Regions from separate parts of the Streptosporangium amethystogenes subsp. fukuiense genome, predicted to be linked through region 1. Evidence: riboswitches for the same ligand, from Rfam matches in the RefSeq annotation. Region 1 holds a riboswitch; the other holds the start of a gene.
What was found. Region 1 has a riboswitch for cyclic di-AMP ahead of ACFQVD_RS33160 (NlpC/P60 family protein). Riboswitches for the same ligand answer to the same signal wherever they lie in the genome.
Positions count from the first base shown of each region.

Region 2: linked by a shared signal. The riboswitch ahead of ACFQVD_RS40300 (C40 family peptidase) and the one ahead of ACFQVD_RS33160 (NlpC/P60 family protein) in region 1 are both predicted to bind cyclic di-AMP.

Region 1 covers NZ_JBHTEE010000001.1:7,465,537-7,473,771, reverse strand. The annotation lists gene ACFQVD_RS33170 (RDD family protein) at 383-1,438, opposite strand; gene ACFQVD_RS33165 (amino-acid N-acetyltransferase) at 1,667-2,320, opposite strand; cyclic di-AMP (ydaO/yuaA leader) riboswitch at 2,657-2,804, shown strand; gene ACFQVD_RS33160 (NlpC/P60 family protein) at 2,897-3,859, shown strand; gene ACFQVD_RS33155 (LuxR C-terminal-related transcriptional regulator) at 4,052-4,252, opposite strand; gene lysX (bifunctional lysylphosphatidylglycerol synthetase/lysine--tRNA ligase LysX) at 5,220-6,755, opposite strand; gene ACFQVD_RS33145 (type III pantothenate kinase) at 6,884-7,666, opposite strand; gene ACFQVD_RS33140 (L-aspartate oxidase) at 7,666-8,235, opposite strand, start outside.
Region 2 covers NZ_JBHTEE010000001.1:9,082,457-9,090,691, forward strand. The annotation lists gene ACFQVD_RS40285 (FtsX-like permease family protein) at 1-1,895, shown strand, start outside; gene ACFQVD_RS40290 (hypothetical protein) at 1,947-2,801, opposite strand; gene serA (phosphoglycerate dehydrogenase) at 3,032-4,621, shown strand; gene ACFQVD_RS40300 (C40 family peptidase) at 5,091-5,660, opposite strand; cyclic di-AMP (ydaO/yuaA leader) riboswitch at 5,675-5,905, opposite strand; gene ACFQVD_RS40305 (3-isopropylmalate dehydrogenase) at 6,047-7,093, shown strand; gene ACFQVD_RS40310 (branched-chain amino acid aminotransferase) at 7,266-8,235, shown strand, end outside.

The sequences.
Region 1 (8,235 bases):
AGCTCCGCGAGAAGACCCTGAACGCGCGACGGAAGGTGAAGGAGAGAAACCCGCGGGCCGTCCCCGGGGATGCCGGAGGCAGGCCGGTCCCGCCATTCGATGACTGGCGTGCGAACCCTCGGCGAGGGCAGAACCGGCATTGGCGTCTCATAGCGGCTTGTGAGCTCCCCTGAGCCCCTTGTCGGCCTCAAACACGAATATTCCGCCGCGCCGGGGCCCGATCATAAGTCCCCCCGCGCCGGCCAAGGCGCGGCAAATGATTTTTACGCTTCCGTGGCTTCCGCGGCCGAGACGGTTACCCGCCCCTAACGATCCCCGTTTTTCTCGTCCGGGCGCGAAATCGGGGCCGACGGTTCAACCGCCGGCCCCGATTTACCCGGAACTACTTGATCTTGACGACGACCGTCCCGGCCACCTTGTCGTGCAGCGCCTGCTGCAGGGGCTTGTCCCACAGCAGCCACAGCACGTTCACGAGGCTGAAGATGTTGACGATCCAGCCGAGGACGGGGATCCAGCTCAGGAACTGCGGACCGAAGAACACACCGCCGCGCTTGAGCGCGACGTCGGAGCTGAGCCCGCCCGGCGGCAGGGCACTGCCGACGGGCACGATCTTGATGCCCATGACCATCTTGCCGACGGTCTGCCCACCCCTACTGATCATGAAGAACTCGTAGGCGAAGTAGATCGCCGCGGCGATCAGGGAGCTGAGCAGACTCGCGAGGAAGATGCCGCTCCCCTCCGTGACGGCGCCCGACTCAAGGTTGAAACTGGGAGACGTCACGAGGATGGCGGTCAGCACCCCGCTGATGATGAATGTCGGGATCGCCAGGATGATTCCGTCGATGATCCGCGCCACCAGGCGCTGCCACCACTCGGCGAGCGGAGCGGGAGCGCCGGGAGGACCGCCGTAAGGCTGGCCGTACCCCTGCTGCTGTCCGTACGCGGGCTGCTGCTGACCATAGCCGGGCTGCTGACCGTAGTCGGGCTGCTGACCGTACTGCTGCTGGCCGTAACCCGGCTGGGACGACTGCTGACCGTAACCGGGCTGCTGACCGTAGTCGGGCTGCTGACCGTACTGCTGCTGGCCGTAACCCGGCTGGGACGACTGCTGACCGTAACCGGGCTGCTGACCGTAGCCGGGCTGCTGACCGTAGCCCGACTGCTCGTGGGACGCCTGCTGTCCGTAGCCGGGCTGCTGCCCGTACGCGCCGGTCCCGCCCTGCTGACCGTAGCCCTGCTGCTGGCCGTACATGTCCGTCCCGCCCTGCTGACCGTACGACTGCTGCTGTCCGTACCCCTGCTGACCGTAACCGGGCTGCTGCCCGTACCCCTGCTGCTGCCCATAACCCTGCTGCTGGCCATAGCCCTGCTGGCCATAACCGGGCTGGGCCACCCCCGGGCCGGTGTTCGGCTGCGACCCCTCCGACCGATATCCCATGATCGTCACGTCGGGGTCGAGTTCGCCAGGGGCTCGACCCGGGTTGTGCTGTCCGTAATCCGGCTGTCCCGAAGGTGTGCGACTGCGCTCGGGATCATCCTGCGGATACGGCGGCTGTCCGGTGCTCACCGCGTCACCTCACTTAGACTGCGCATGTGGCAAATGTCAGACGCACATGCTTGCTGCTGCACAAGGTATCGACATAGGAATCAACAGTCACCTTTCCAGTCAGTCATCTCTAAAGTCATCAGAGTCGGGCTCGCGTGTCAGGTGCAGCAGCATCCGAGTGTTTCCCAAGGTATTGGGCTTGACGTGCTCCAGATCGAGGAACTCCGCGACGCCCTCGTCGTAGGAGGCGAGGAGTTCGGCGTAAACCTCCGGGGCGACGGGCGTGCCCTGGATCTCCTGAAATCCGTGCCGGGCGAAGAAGTCGACCTCGAAGGTCAGGCAGAAGACCCTGCGCAGCCCCAGCTCGGCGGCCGTGCGGATGAGCGCCGAGACGATCCGATGGCCGATTCCCATCCCCCGGCGGGTCGGATCGACGGCAACGGTCCGTATTTCGGCAAGATCCTCCCAGAGGACATGGAGCGCCCCGCAACCGAGGATCATCCCCTCCGCGTCGGTCGCGACCCAGAACTCCTGGATGTCCTCGTACAGGGTGACAGTGGCCTTCTCCAGCAGGCGCGGGCCGGCTCCACCGTAGGTGTCGACGAGCCGCCTGATGGCGCGGACGTCCGGGGTGCGGGCGCGGCGGACCGTGACCGCCGGGGTGACGCCGGGAGCGGGTGACTCCCGCTCCTCTCCCTCGGATCCGGTTCGCCGCTCCCCTTCTTTCCCGGGGTTCGCGAACGGCACGGGAGAATGCTCCGCAAGCTGCTCCATGACCGATCAGCGTACGTCCTCTCCGGCCTTCAATTACGGCTCATCCTTAACTCCGGCCCCGAAGGCATCACATGACCCTTGGTAGTTGGTTTACCACGCTGGGCGCACGACGCCTCCGATGTGTCGCAGCTCATCTTTGGCACGGTCCCGGACCAGGGAAGACCCGCGCCGGGCCCGCCGCGAGGAAGGCAAAGGCAGCGTAATGGCCATGTTGATCATATTGCCATGTGATCTTTCCGTGACATTTCAGTTGCGAAACCTCTACTGAGTTCGCAGTTCTGGTTGAGCAGGAACCACGAGTGCACTAATCTCCGTGCTCGATGTCAGAGACGTAAAAAGCCTGACCCGCCGAATCTCCCGACCAGGGGAACCGGGGACCCACCACGTCCTTCGGGGTGAATCCGAGTGCCACCGGCGCACCCGGTAGGGCTGCCTCCGGCCCGAACCCGTCAGCTAACCCGGTAGGCGGCCGAGGAGAGGAGCCCGTTGGTGAAGCGCATGCGCGACCGCGCAGGAGAGCATGCGGGCGGCGACGCCCGCTGTCGAGAACGCGCGCCGCGGAGGCGGAGTCGCCGCATGGCGGTCATCGGCCTGGCGTTCGCCATCATGACCCTCGGCACCCCCCTGGTCTCGGCCACGGCGGATCCCGAGCCCAGCCTCCAGCAACTGGCCAAGCAGGCCGAGAAGCTGCACGAGGAGATCGGCACGCTCGCCGAGCAGTACAACGGCGAACGGGTCAGGCTCAAGCAGGCCCAGCGAGCCGCGGAAAGTGCCAAGAAGACCCTCGCGACGAGCGAGTCGGAGCTCGCGACCCGGCGCACCAAGGCCACCCTCCTCGCACAGAGCAACTACATGTCCGGCGGCCTGAACTCCGGACTCGCCTTCACCCAGGCGACCGATCCCGACACCTTCCTCGACCAGGCCACCACCAACTACGCCCTCCAGCAGCAGCAGAGCGAGGAGGTCGCCCAGGTCGGCCGGGCGATCGAGGCCGCCGAGCGGGCACAGGCCAGCGCCAAGGCGAGGACCTCGGAGGTCAAGGCGCTCCTGGAGGAGATCGAGGGCAAGCGCAGCAAGATCGAGCGACTGGTCGCGCGGGTCGAGAGTGACCTGTTCAGCGAGGTGCGCACCAGGGCCGTCAGCAACAGGGGTGCCCGGGTGAAGGTCGACGTGCCCATCGTGGGCAGCGGCAAGGCGGCGGAGGCGGCCCGCTGGGCGCTCACCCAGCAACTCAAGCCGTACGTCTGGGGCGCCGAGGGCCCCAACTCCTTCGACTGCTCCGGGCTGGTCATGTGGGCCTACCAGAAGGTCGGCATCAGCCTGCCGCACTACACCGGCAACCAGTGGACCGCGGGCACCCACATCTCCAGAAACGATCTGCGCCCAGGCGACCTGGTCTTCTTCTACAGCGACCTGCACCACGTCGGGATCTACATCGGCGCGGGCCTGATGGTCCACGCGCCCCGGACGGGTGACGTCATCCACATCGCCACGATCGACAACCGGCCCTTCGCCGGCGGGGTGCGGATCGCCGACTGAGCGGCCGAGCCGACCGGCCCTCGGCAGGAGCGCGCCCGCTCCTGCCCGGCGAACCCTGCCCTGCCGAGGGCCGGTCGGACGGCGCTCCCCGGAGTCGCGCCCCCAGGACTCGTGCCCCGCGGGTGCGGCGGCCGACGACAACGCGGCGAGGCGTCACCCGACCGCAGTGGGCGAAAGCCCCAGGGGAAGGGCCTAGATCAGGCGGCGGCGGGCCGCCCAGGCCACGGCTTCGATCGCCGTGGCGACACCGATGCGGTCGCAGATGCCTCTGAGCCTGCGCCTGACGGTCCGGCCGCTGATATCGAGGCGGCGGCCCACCCTGTCGACGGTGACACCCTTGGCGAGTTCAGCCAGCAGCACGAGGTCGTTGTCACTGAGACCGATATCACTCATGCCCAGGGGGCTGTCGCCATGGCGAGAATCCACTTCTGGATATGCCATCAAGAGTCACTCCCCCCACTCTGGAAACCGGGCGTGAGACGCCGGAAATGAATACCGTCCGCCAGGAACGGTAAACGCCTTGTTCAAAGGTCGTCAAGTTCTACTCTTCATAGCGCGCGCCCACTATTGACATACTAGGTGCTACGTGAAGTACTCATGATATGTCAGCGCCTTTGGGGTTAAGTCACGACTGTGCCCCCGCACGAGCCCGCAGACGCCCCTCTGGCTGCGACAACAGAAGTCCTGGCAGAACAAGGTTTTGCCGGAACCGTCGTGGCGGCACGCGTCCGCGGGGCCGCATCCTCGGCGGAAGCGAGCCGCCCGCTTTTCCCCGGGAAAATCGATCTCATCGTGACGCTCTTCGACGGCCACGCCGGCCGGCGCCTTGACGGCACCTCGCGGAAAACTCTGAAATGGGAAGCCTGCGCGAGCACCTTTGCGGCATTCGCGAAGTATCAGGTGCCGACGACCGGCGTCAGGCGATATTGGACATGCTTAAAGGGAGTTTCTGCGCTATGCAGAAATCCGTCCGAAATTGCATGGGGAGAGTGAGCACGGCCCCACGATTCCCGGCCCATCGGGGTTCGCCCCGTCCGCCCGGGCATCGTCCGCGCGCCGCGCTCGCGCCCACGCGGGCCGGCACGGAGCCGTGCGAGACGGTGTGGGACGGCGCGGGACGGTGGTGCGGAGGTGCCCGCGAGGCGGGTGAGGGCGCTACTCGGTACGCCGGCCGGGGGAAGGTACGCGCCGAGCCCGACCGGCCCGCCCTGGAGACCCGGAGACCCGGAGACACCGTCCCGGGCCGTCGTCCGGGCTTCGGTCCCGGCGGACAGCGCCCGGCGGGAACGGTCGCGTCGCCCGACCGCGCCGGACCGCACGGGACGAGGTCCCGCGCGGTCCGGCGACGCCGCCCTCGGACTTAGCCGGCCGGCTTGACCAGCGGGAACAGGATGGTCTCGCGGATGTTCTTACCGGTGAAGGCCATGATGAGGCGGTCGATGCCGAGACCCATGCCGCCGGTGGGCGGCATCGCATATTCCAGTGCGGTGAGGAAGTCCTCGTCAAGCTGCATGGCCTCGGCGTCCCCGCCCGCGGCGAGCAGGGACTGCTCGGTGAGGCGGCGACGCTGCTCGACCGGGTCGACCAGCTCCGAGTAGGCGGTGCCGAGCTCGGTGCCGAACCCGATCAGGTCCCACTTCTCGGTGAGGAGCGGGTTGTCACGGTGCTGGCGGGTCAGCGGGGAGGTCTCCACCGGATAGTCCATGACGAACGTGGGCTGGACGAGCGTGTGCTCGACGAGCGCCTCGAAGATCTCCTGGACGAGCTTGCCCTGGCCCCACTTGGCATCCCAGTGGATCTCCCGGGCGTCCGCGAGCTTGCGTACGTACTCCAGGGGCGTCGCGGTGGTGATCTCCTCGCCCAGTGCCTCCGAGACCGACCCGTAGAGGGTTATCCGCGGCCACTTCGCCAGGCCGAGGTCGATCTCCTGCCCCTGGTGGACGACCACGGAGTGGCCGAGGGCCGCCACGACCGCCTTCTGGATCATCCGCTGGGTCAGGTCGGCCATGTCGTTGTAGTCGAGATACGTGCCGTAGGCCTCGAGCATCGTGAACTCGGGGTTGTGCGTGGAGTCCGCGCCCTCGTTGCGGAAGTTACGGTTGATCTCGAAGACCTTCTCGATACCGCCGACCACGAGCCGCTTGAGGTAGAGCTCGATCGCGATGCGAAGGTAGAGCTCCATGTCATAGGCGTTGATGTGGGTCTTGAAAGGCCGGGCCGTGGCTCCACCGTGGATCGGCTGGAGCATCGGCGTCTCGACCTCCAGGTAGCCCTCCTCGTGCCAGAAGTCGCGGATGGACCGCACCACGGCACTGCGGGTGTAGGCCAGCTTCCTGGCCTCGTCGTTGACGATGAGGTCGACGTAGCGCTGGCGGACCCGCGCCTCGGGGTCGGTGAGCCCGGCGTGCTTCTCCGGCAGTGGGCGCAGGCACTTCGAAGTGATCGCCCAGCGGTCGGCGAGGATGGACAGCTCACCCCTGCGGGAGGTGATGACCTCACCCTCGATGCCCACGTGGTCGCCGAGGTCGACATCGCGCTTCCACGAGGCCAGTGCCTCCTCGCCCACCCTGTCCAGGGAGATCATGACCTGGAGATCGCCGGAGCCGTCGCGGATGGTGGCGAAGCAGAGTTTGCCACCGGTCCTGGACAGCATCACCCGGCCGGTGACACCAACCTTGTCGCCCGTCGCGGTGTCAGCGGAGAGATCAGCGTATTTCCGGCGGATCTCGGCGTTGGTCGCGGTGCGCGGGAAGTTCACCGGGTAGGGGTCGACGCCCTCGGAGCGGAGGCGGTCGAGCTTCTCCCGGCGCACGCGCATCTGCTCGGGCAGATCCTCGGCGGGGTTGGTCACTTCATCGGTCACAGTTCCAAAGGGTACCGATGTGGCGAACCTCATGAGGTCGCCGACCGCCGGGGACCGGAAAGGGACTCCGGGGCGCCGCGGGTCCTCCCGGAACGTCGCGGCGTCCTCCGGCCGTGACACCGCGCTCCGGGCGGTGTCACGGCACCGGTGTCACAACGCTCTCAGGTGGCGTTGCGGTGGTAGATCAGGCGCAGCCCGATCAGTGTGAGCCAGGGCTCGTGCATGTCGATCGAGCGCGCCTCGCCGACCACCAGCGGCGCCGCGCTGCCGGTGGCGACCACCGTGACGTCGTCGGGGTTGGCGGCGAGCTCGGCCGCCATCCGCTCGACGATCCCGTCCACCTGACCTGCGAAGCCGTAGATGATGCCGGCCTGGAGCGCCTCGACGGTGTTCTTGGCGATCACGGAGCGGGGGCGGACCAGCTCCACCTTGTGCAGCTGCGCGCCCGCCGCGGCGAGCGCGTCCACCGAGATCTGGATGCCGGGGGCGGTCACCGCGCCGACGTACTCCCCCTTGGCGGAGACGGCGTCGAAGGAGGTCGCGGTCCCGAAGTCGACGATGACGCACGGCCCGCCGTACAGCTGGATGGCCGCCAGCGCGTTGACGATGCGGTCGCTGCCGACCTCCTTCGGGTTGTCCATCCGGACCGGCACCCCGGTGCGGACGCCCGGCTCGACGATCACCGCCGTCACGTCGCCGTAGTAGCGGCGGCACATCTCACGCATCTCGTTGAGCACCGATGGGACGGTGGAGCAGATCACGATGCCGTTGACGTCGGTGCCCTTGAGCAGCGGTGACTGCCCGAGCAACCCCTGGAGCACGACGGCGATCTCGTCCGCCGTACGCCGGGCGTCCGTGGCGATCCGCCAGTGCTCGATGACGTCCTCGCCCTCGAAGAGGCCGAGAACGGTGTGAGTGTTGCCGACGTCAATGGCAAGCAGCATCAGTTCCCCCGAAGGTCCAAGGCGATGTCCAGCGCCGGCGCCGAGTGCGTGAGCGCGCCCACGGCAAGGTAGTCAACACCTGTTTCGGCCACATCACGAGCGAGTCGAAGGGTCAGCCCTCCGCTGGACTCCAGCCGCGCCCTGCCGCCCACCAGCCGTACGGCACGCGCCAGCTCCTCGACCGTGAAATTGTCCAACAGGATCTCCTCCGCTCCCTCGGCCAGCACCGGCTCGATCTGGTCGATCCTGTCGACCTCGACCTCGATCGGCAGACCGGGGTAGGCGTCACGGACCGCCCGGAACGCCTCGGCGACCCCACCGGAGGCCACCACGTGATTGTCCTTGATCAGCGCGGCGTCCGAAAGTGACATGCGGTGATTGATACCACCGCCGCAGCGGACCGCGTACTTCTCCAGGGCGCGCAGTCCCGGCAGCGTCTTGCGGCTGTCCCTGATCCGGGCCCCGGTCCCCTCGACGGCCTGGACCCACCTACCGGTCAGGGTCGCGATACCGGAAAGGTGGGTGAGCAGGTTGAGCGCGGTGCGCTCGGCGGTCAGCAGATCCCTGGT
Region 2 (8,235 bases), 1.6 Mb from region 1:
CGGTGCTGGAGAACCCGCCGCCCGTGGGAGGCGGTCCGGACCAGGCGGTCGAAGAGCCCGGGACGAGATCCACCATCACGCGCAGCGGCGTCCTGGCAGCCGTTTCCGGGGTGACCCTGGCCGTGCTGGAGGTCGTGCTGCTGGCCGGGCCCGCCTTCGCCGTCGGCCTGCGGCGCCGGCGCAGGGAACTCGCGCTCATCACCGCCCAGGGTGGCTCGGCCCGCCACCTCAGGCTGGTCGTGCTGGCCGACGGGCTGACCCTGGGCCTGGCCGCCGCCGTGCTGGGAGCCGCCCTCGGGATCGCCGTCGCCAGGGGGATCGTGGCCTGGGCGGGGATCTGGCCGGCCGGTGGTCTTGGGGCGTTCGAGATTCCCTTTGGGCAGATCGTGCTGGTCGCGGCGCTCGCCGTGGTCAGCGGGGTGGCGGCGGCCGTGGTGCCCGCCGTACAGGCCGCCCGGGCCGACGCGGTCGCGGCACTCGCCGGCCGGCGGGTTGAGGCTCGTGACCGGACCGGATGGCCGCTGCTCGGACTGGTCCTGCTGGCGGCGGGGGCCGGGGCCATGGTCTACGGGGTCCGGTCGACCGACGCGGTGGTCCTTTTCGGCGCGGTGCTCGGGCTGCTCGGCCTGGTCATGGTGACGCCATGGCTCATTCGGCGGATCGGCGGCCTGGCCGGAGGGTTCCCACTGCCCCTCCGGCTGGCCGTCCGCGACGCCTCCCGCAACCGCGGCCGTACGGCTCCCGCCGTCGTGGCGGTGCTGGCCGCGGCGGCGGCGTTCAGCACGGTCGCCGTCGGCGTCGCCAGCAGCGAGCGGGCGTCGGAGGAGTACTACCGGCCGGCCTATCCGACGGGCACCACGGCGATCCACGGCGACGACGTGACGGAGGAGTCCTGGAAGGAGATCCGGCAGATCGTCGATCGGACGCTTCCCGGCGTGCCGCTGGTGGAGACCTACCGGCCCATCGACGCCAAGGGCAGGACGGTGGACTTCCGCGCGCGAGATGGCAAATGCAGCCGCTGCATGACCTCGACGGGCCCGCTGAACGAGATCCCCGTGGGCGGGCCGGACCTGCTCCGCCTCCTGCTGGGCCGCACCGACCGGGCGGCCGAGGCGGCGCTGGCGGAGGGGAAGGCCGTGGTCTTCAATCCGAAAGCGATCAGGGACGGCAGGCTCCGTCTCCGAACCTGGACACGTGGCAGCGACCAGGAGAAGGAGCAGGTCCTCACCGTGCCCGCGGTGCTGGTCACCGTTCCGGGACCGTTCAACGTGCGCGGTGTGCTGCCGGTCGCCGCGATCACCAGGGCGGGGTTCATCCCCAAGCTCAGCCACCTGCTTGTGGATCCGGCGGTCGCATCGCTGACCCCGGAGCAGGAGCAGCGGCTCAGCGGGCCGGTGCGCGCCGTCACCCCCAACGTCGCGGTCGAGACCGAACGGGGGGTCCGGCGGAACAGAGCCGACAGGGTCACCGGAATCATGTGGGTCATGGCGGGCCTCGCCTCGCTGGTGGTGCTCGGCGGAACGCTCACCGCCTCCGGGCTGGCCGCGGCCGACGCCCGTCCCGACCTCGACACGCTCTCGGCGGTCGGGGCGCGTCCCCTGACACGCAGGCTGGTGGCGGCGGGGCAGGCGACGGTCGTCGCCGGATTCGGTGTGCCCCTGGGACTACTCGCCGGGCTGGTCCCCGGGCTCGCGCTGGCGAGTCAGGTGAGCCTGCGGCGTGACGCCGAGCGTGAGATCGCACTCAACGGGGTCCCGTTCGAGAAGCTGGGCGTCATCCTCAGCGTGCCGTGGCAGACGCTGCTGGTGGTGGGCATCGGCCTGCCGCTGCTGGCGGCGCTGATCGCGATGGCGTCCGCCAGGACCAGGGTGACACCGACCCGGCGGCTGGGGTAGCCGGGCCGGCCCGCGGGGCGGGTGCTCAGCGCCCGTGCCCCGCGGACCGGTTCAGTCGGTGACGTCGGCGCAGACCACGTGGGCGCCCAGTTCGATCATCCGCTGCTCGCTGCGGGCGTCGGCGACCCTGGCCATCAGGATCGGCGCCTCGCTCGCGGCGAGCTGCGGCAACCGGGCGCGCACCCCGCGATGGATGTCCCTGACCACGTCCTCGGCCGCCGACATGTGCACCTTCACGTGCAGCATGATTCCCGGAGCGCCGGAGGAGGTGCTGGCCTCGGAGATCCACACGTGATGGACGAGCGGGTAGTCGACGAGCAGGTACGAGATCGCGGCGCGCAGCGCGGGCAGGATCGGGTGCTCGCACCGCCGGTAGCCGGGATCCACCATCTGCATCGGCCCCGACAGGTGGGGCCGGGGCGCGGGGATCCACGGCTGGGCGGGCGCGGCGGGCACCGGCGTTCTCTGCGGGCGCGCCGGCGCGGGACGCGAGACCGTGGCCATCGCCCCGGTCGCGTATGCCGTCGGCGTCGTGCTCGACAGCACGGGCGCGGGGCCGCTGCGCTTCGAGAGCAGGTACCGCTGGAGATCCTCGATCGGTACGGCCGCGGCCGCGGGTCCCGCCGCGTCGATCACTATCTCCCGCACGCCGGTGACCCGCTGGATGTCGAGGACTGTGTCGGCGTCGCACGCCGACAGCGAGTGGCTGCCACGGTGCCGCGCGTAGGTGTCCGCCGAGGTGTATCCGAGCAGGACACGCTCACCGGCCTGCGTCGTGCCGAGCACGACGGAGCGGTCAGGTCGCACGGCGACCAGGAGTCCCCATTCGGCAAGCGCCGCCAGCAGCCGGTGTGGCTCGCCGTGCTGCGCGAGTACGTTGCCGAGAGCGGGGTTCCCGATGCTCATATGAGGAACGATAGGTAGTGACCCACGGCTTATCAGGGTAATCGGGAAGTTTTCTTAGGATCAAGACCAACTTGAATTTTGGTGCATGGGATGTGTCAGGAGCGGGTACCGGCGTGCTGGATCATGGGGCGGTCGCGTCTCGCATCTCGGGACACTCGTGAATACGTTCACAAGCGTCGATAGACTACGTGAGGTCCGTGCACCCTCACCGCCTAGTAAGGATCCAGCCTGTGAACAAGCCCGTCGTACTGGTCGCCGAGGAACTTTCCGAGGCCGGTCTCGCGGTCCTGGGCGCGGACTTCGAAGTCCGCCACACCGACGGCGCCGACCGTGCCCAGTTCCTGCCCGCGCTCGCCGACGTGGACGCGCTCATCGTGCGCAGCGCCACGCAGGTCGACGCCGAGGCGATCGCCCACGCGCCCAAGCTCCGCGTCGTCGCCCGCGCCGGTGTCGGTCTGGACAACGTCGACGTGGAGGCCGCCACCAAGGCGGGCGTCATGGTCGTCAACGCGCCGACCTCCAACATCACCAGCGCCGCCGAGCACACCGTCGCGCTGATCCTCGCCTCCGCCCGCAACGTCGCCCAGGCGCACTCCGCGCTCAAGGGCGGCGAGTGGAAGCGCTCGAAGTACACCGGCGTGGAGCTCGACGAGAAGGTCGTCGCCATCCTCGGTCTCGGCAAGATCGGCCAGCTGGTCGCGCAGCGCCTCCAGCCGTTCGGCGTCGAGCTGATCGCCTACGACCCCTACCTGCAGCCGGCCCGCGCCGCGCAGATGGGCGTCCGCCTGGTCACGCTGGAGGAGGCCCTGCGCGAGGCGGACTTCATCACGGTGCACCTGCCCAAGTCCAAGGAGACCATCGGCCTCATCGGTGACAGGGAACTGCACGCGGTCAAGCCGAACGTCCGCCTCATCAACGTCGCCCGCGGCGGCATCATCGACGAGAACGCCCTCTACTCCGCGATCAAGGAGGGCCGCGTCGCCGGCGCCGGCATCGACGTGTTCCCGAAGGAGCCGGTCACCGACAGCCCGCTCTTCGAACTCGACCAGGTGGTCGTCACCCCGCACCTGGGCGCCTCCACCCACGAGGCCCAGGAGAAGGCCGGCACCCAGGTGGCGCGTAGCGTGAAGCTCGCCCTCGCCGGGGAGTTCGTGCCCGACGCGGTCAACGTCCAGGGCGGCGCCGTCGCCGAGGACGTCAAGCCGGGTCTGCCGCTGGCCGAGAAGCTCGGCCGGGTGTTCACGGCCCTCGCGGGCGAGGTCGCCACCAAGCTCGACGTCGAGGTGCGCGGCGAGATCGCCGCCCACGACGTCCGCGTGCTGGAGCTGGCCGCGCTCAAGGGTGTCTTCACGGACGTGGTCGAGGACTCCGTCACCTACGTCAACGCCCCGCTGCTGGCCAAGGACCGCGGCGTCTCGGTCGAGCTGGTCACCAGCGCGGAGAGCCCCGACTGGCGCAACGTGGTGACGGTCCGCGGCGTCCTCGCCGACGGCCGCGCGGTCTCGGTCTCCGGCACCCTGTCGGGTCCGAGGCAGATCACGAAGATCGTCGAGGTCAACGGCTACCAGATGGAGATCGAGCCGACCGACCACCTGTCGTTCTTCACCTACACCGACCGCCCCGGCGTCGTCGGCGTGGTCGGCCGCATCCTCGGCGACCACTCGATCAACATCGCCTCGATGCAGGTGGCCCGGGACGTCAAGGGCGGCAAGGCCCTCATCGCGCTCACCGTCGACACCGCCATCCCGGCCGACGTGATCGACCAGATCGGCGCGGAGATCGGCGCCGACAGCGGCCGCTCGGTCGACCTGGCCGACTAGCGGCAGGCAAAGGATTCACCGAGGTGGCCGTCGCCCCGCACCGCGGGGCGACGGCCACCTTTCGTCTCGATATGTGAGAAGTGTGTACGCCGGGCGAGACGGCGTTCCGGCCGCCAGGTAGCCTGAGATGAAATGCGCCAGGTCCCAACCTGCCGCGACGGGGTCTGACAGGGGTGGGCCGGCGACTCTCCGGTGCCACGCCCAGATCACCGGTCCGTGATCCGGACCCGTGACATCAGGCCTGGTCGGAGCCCTGATCGGAGTCTCGACCATCGCCCTGCTCGCATCCGACCGAGACGAGATTCGCCATGTACGACATGTATCCCTGGAACCACGCCGAAGAGGTCAAGGACGAGGCCGCCGAGGCGCTCCAGACCGCCCTGGACCGCCGGGACAACGGTGGTTCTCCCATCCGCTGAACCGGTTCCCGGCGCCGACGGGGTTCCCTCGGCCGATCAGCCGGCGTGTCTCATCCGTCGGTCGCTAGTTTGATCTGCTCGGTCAACCTGACCCCCTGCGGATCGGGGCGCACCGCGCCGACGAAGGAGGACCGGCGCCAGGCGCTGAGCTTCTCCTCCTTGACCACGTCGCCGCTCCGCGGGGCGTGGACCATGTAGCCGGGCCTGGTGATCATGCCGACATGGCCGAGACCGCTGAAGAAGGCCAGGTCACCGGCCTTGAGGTCCTTCCAGGCGATCTTCTTGGAGAAGGCGGCGTACTGGTCGTTGGTGACACGGGGCAGCTTGATCCCGGCGGCGCCGTAGGCGCGGAGCATCAGGCCCGAGCAGTCGAAGCCGCCGTTGCCGGTGCCACCCCAGACGTAGGGCGTGCCGCGCTTGGACATGGCCCACTTGACGGCCGTCTGCCAGGCGGGCTTGGGGGCCGCGCTCTTCAGTGCCGCCTTCAACCTGACGGTGCCGAGCGTGGGAGCCTCGGGGGAGGGGAGAGGGGAGGCGGCCAGTGCCGCCGTCGGCGCCATGGCCGAGGCCGCGAACACCGCGGCGCCTGAGACGAGGAGGGACAGGACGCGAGAGTACATCTTGCCGGACAGGATGATTCCTTCCATAAGGCCGGCCGGGTGAGCTGTCGGGCTCGGGCGTGGAGGCCGCCCTACGGCGCGAAAGCGCACCGATTCGCCCCAAGGAATCCCGTGATGGCAGCCGGGAACGCGCTCCGGGGCGGAGCGAGGTTCCCGGGGGCCCGGTGGATCCCGAAAAAAGTGGTTCCCCGGCTCCGTACGGGCCGGTAGGGGGATGGTCCGTACGGATTAGGCATCAATGTGAATGGGGAGGACGATAACGAAACCTCACGAAACGGTCAATAGGGAGCAAAAAAGGACAAAGTGATCACACGGGCGGACGTGCGGACACGTCCGAAGGGTGAGATCGGTGTTCGATCACCGAGACGGACAGGTAAGGTGCCTGCATGGATTCGCGTAACATTCGCCTGGCGGTCATCCCCGGGGACGGGATCGGAGTCGAGGTCGTCACCGAGGGCCTGAAGGTCCTCGAAGCGGTCGGCACCAAGGTGGAGACCACCACGTACGACCTCGGGGCCAAGCGCTACCACGAGACCGGTGAGACCCTGCCCGACCCGCTGCTCGACGAGCTACGCGGATACGACGCGATCCTGCTCGGCGCGGTCGGCGACCCCAGCGTGCCCCCGGGCATCCTGGAGCGCGACCTGCTGCTCAAGCTCCGCTTCCAGCTCGACCACTATGTGAACCTCCGCCCGGTCAAGCTCTTCCCCGGCGTCGAGACGCCGCTGGGCAAGGCCCGCCCCGAGGACATCGACATGATCGTCGTCCGGGAGGGCACCGAGGGCCCATACGCCGGTGCCGGAGGGGTCATGCGCCGCGGCACGCCGCACGAGATCGCCACCCAGGAGTCGCTGAACACCGCCTACGGTGTCGAGCGCGTGGTGCGCTACGCCTTCGAGAAGGCGGTGGCCCGCCCCCGCAAGAAGCTGACGCTGGTCCACAAGACCAACGTGCTCACCTACGCCGGTGACCTCTGGGCCCGCACGTTCGACCGGATCAGCGTGGAGTACCCCGAGGTCCAGACCGACTACTGCCACGTCGACGCGGCCTCGATGTTCTTCGTCAGCCAGCCGGAGCGCTTCGACGTGATCGTCACCGACAACCTCTTCGGTGACATCCTCACCGACATCGGCGCGGCGATCGCCGGCGGCATCGGCCTGGCGGCCAGCGGCAACGTCAACCCCGACCGCACCGCGCCGAGCATGTTCGAACCGGTGCACGGCAGCGCCCCGGACATCGCGGGCCAGGGCAAGGCCGACCCGACCGCCACGATCCTGTCGGTCGCCATGCTCCTGGACCACCTGGGCCTGGCCGACGAGGCGGCCCGGGTCGAGCAGGCCGTCGCCGACGACCTGCTCGAGCGGCTGGCCGGCTGGGCTGGCCGGACCACCCAGGAGATCGGTGACGACATCACCGCGCGAGTAGCCGGCTGAGGAAGCCGCCCCCTCGACCCCGACGCGCCTGGCGGCTCCTCCGAGCCGCCGGGCGCGTTTTTGTTTCCCACGCACTGCCGGTTTTCGGCATGGATGCAGTAGTTTCCCGTTACCCGGTCCAACGCACAATGGACCCAAGGGTAAGCCAGACACCAAGGTAAGGATCCGCGTCATGACCACCGCTCAGAAGCTCAGCTTCGACGTGCAGCTCTCCGACCACGCGCGCACCGCGGCCGAGCGCGAGCAGGTAATGGCGGCTCCGGGGTTCGGCCAGGTCTTCACCGACCACATGATCTCGATCGACTACACCGAGGGCGAGGGCTGGCACGACGCCCGGCTCATGCCGTACGGCCCGCTCAGCCTCGATCCCGCGACCGCGGTCTTCCACTACGCGCAGGAGCTCTTCGAGGGCATGAAGGCGTACCGCCAGCAGAACGGTGCGATCGTGACGTTCCGCCCCGAGGCCAACGCCGCCCGCTTCAACACCTCCGCACTGCGGATGGCCATGCCCGAGCTGCCCGAGGAGACGTTCGTCGAGTCGCTGGAACTGCTCGTCCAGACCGACCGCGAGTGGGTGCCGACCACGCCCGGACACAGCCTCTACCTGCGCCCCTTCATGATCGCCACGCAGCCGGCGCTCGGGGTCAACTACCCTTCCAGGACCTACAAGTACATGGTGATCGCCTCTCCGGCGGCGGCCTACTTCGGCGGCGGGCAGGCGGTCAGCGTCTGGCTCTCCACCGAGTACACCCGCGCGGCCCCCGGTGGCACCGGCTTCGCCAAGTGCGGCGGCAACTACGCCGCGGCCTTCGTGGCCCAGCGCCAGGCCGTCGAGCAGGGCTGTGACCAGGTGGTCTGGCTGGACGCGAGCGAGCACCGCTACGTCGAGGAGATGGGCGGGATGAACCTGTTCTTCGTCTACGGCGACCGCCTGCTGACCCCGGCGCTCACCGGCACGCTGCTGCCGGGCATCACCCGCGACTCGATCCTCGCCCTGGCCGCCGACCTCGGCCTGCGGGCGGAGGAGGGGCGGCTGTCGATCGAGGAGTGGCAGCGGGGCTGCGAGTCGGGCGAGCTCACCGAGGTCTTCGCCTGCGGCACCGCCGCGGTGGTCACCCCGGTCGGCTCGGTCAAGGGCGCCG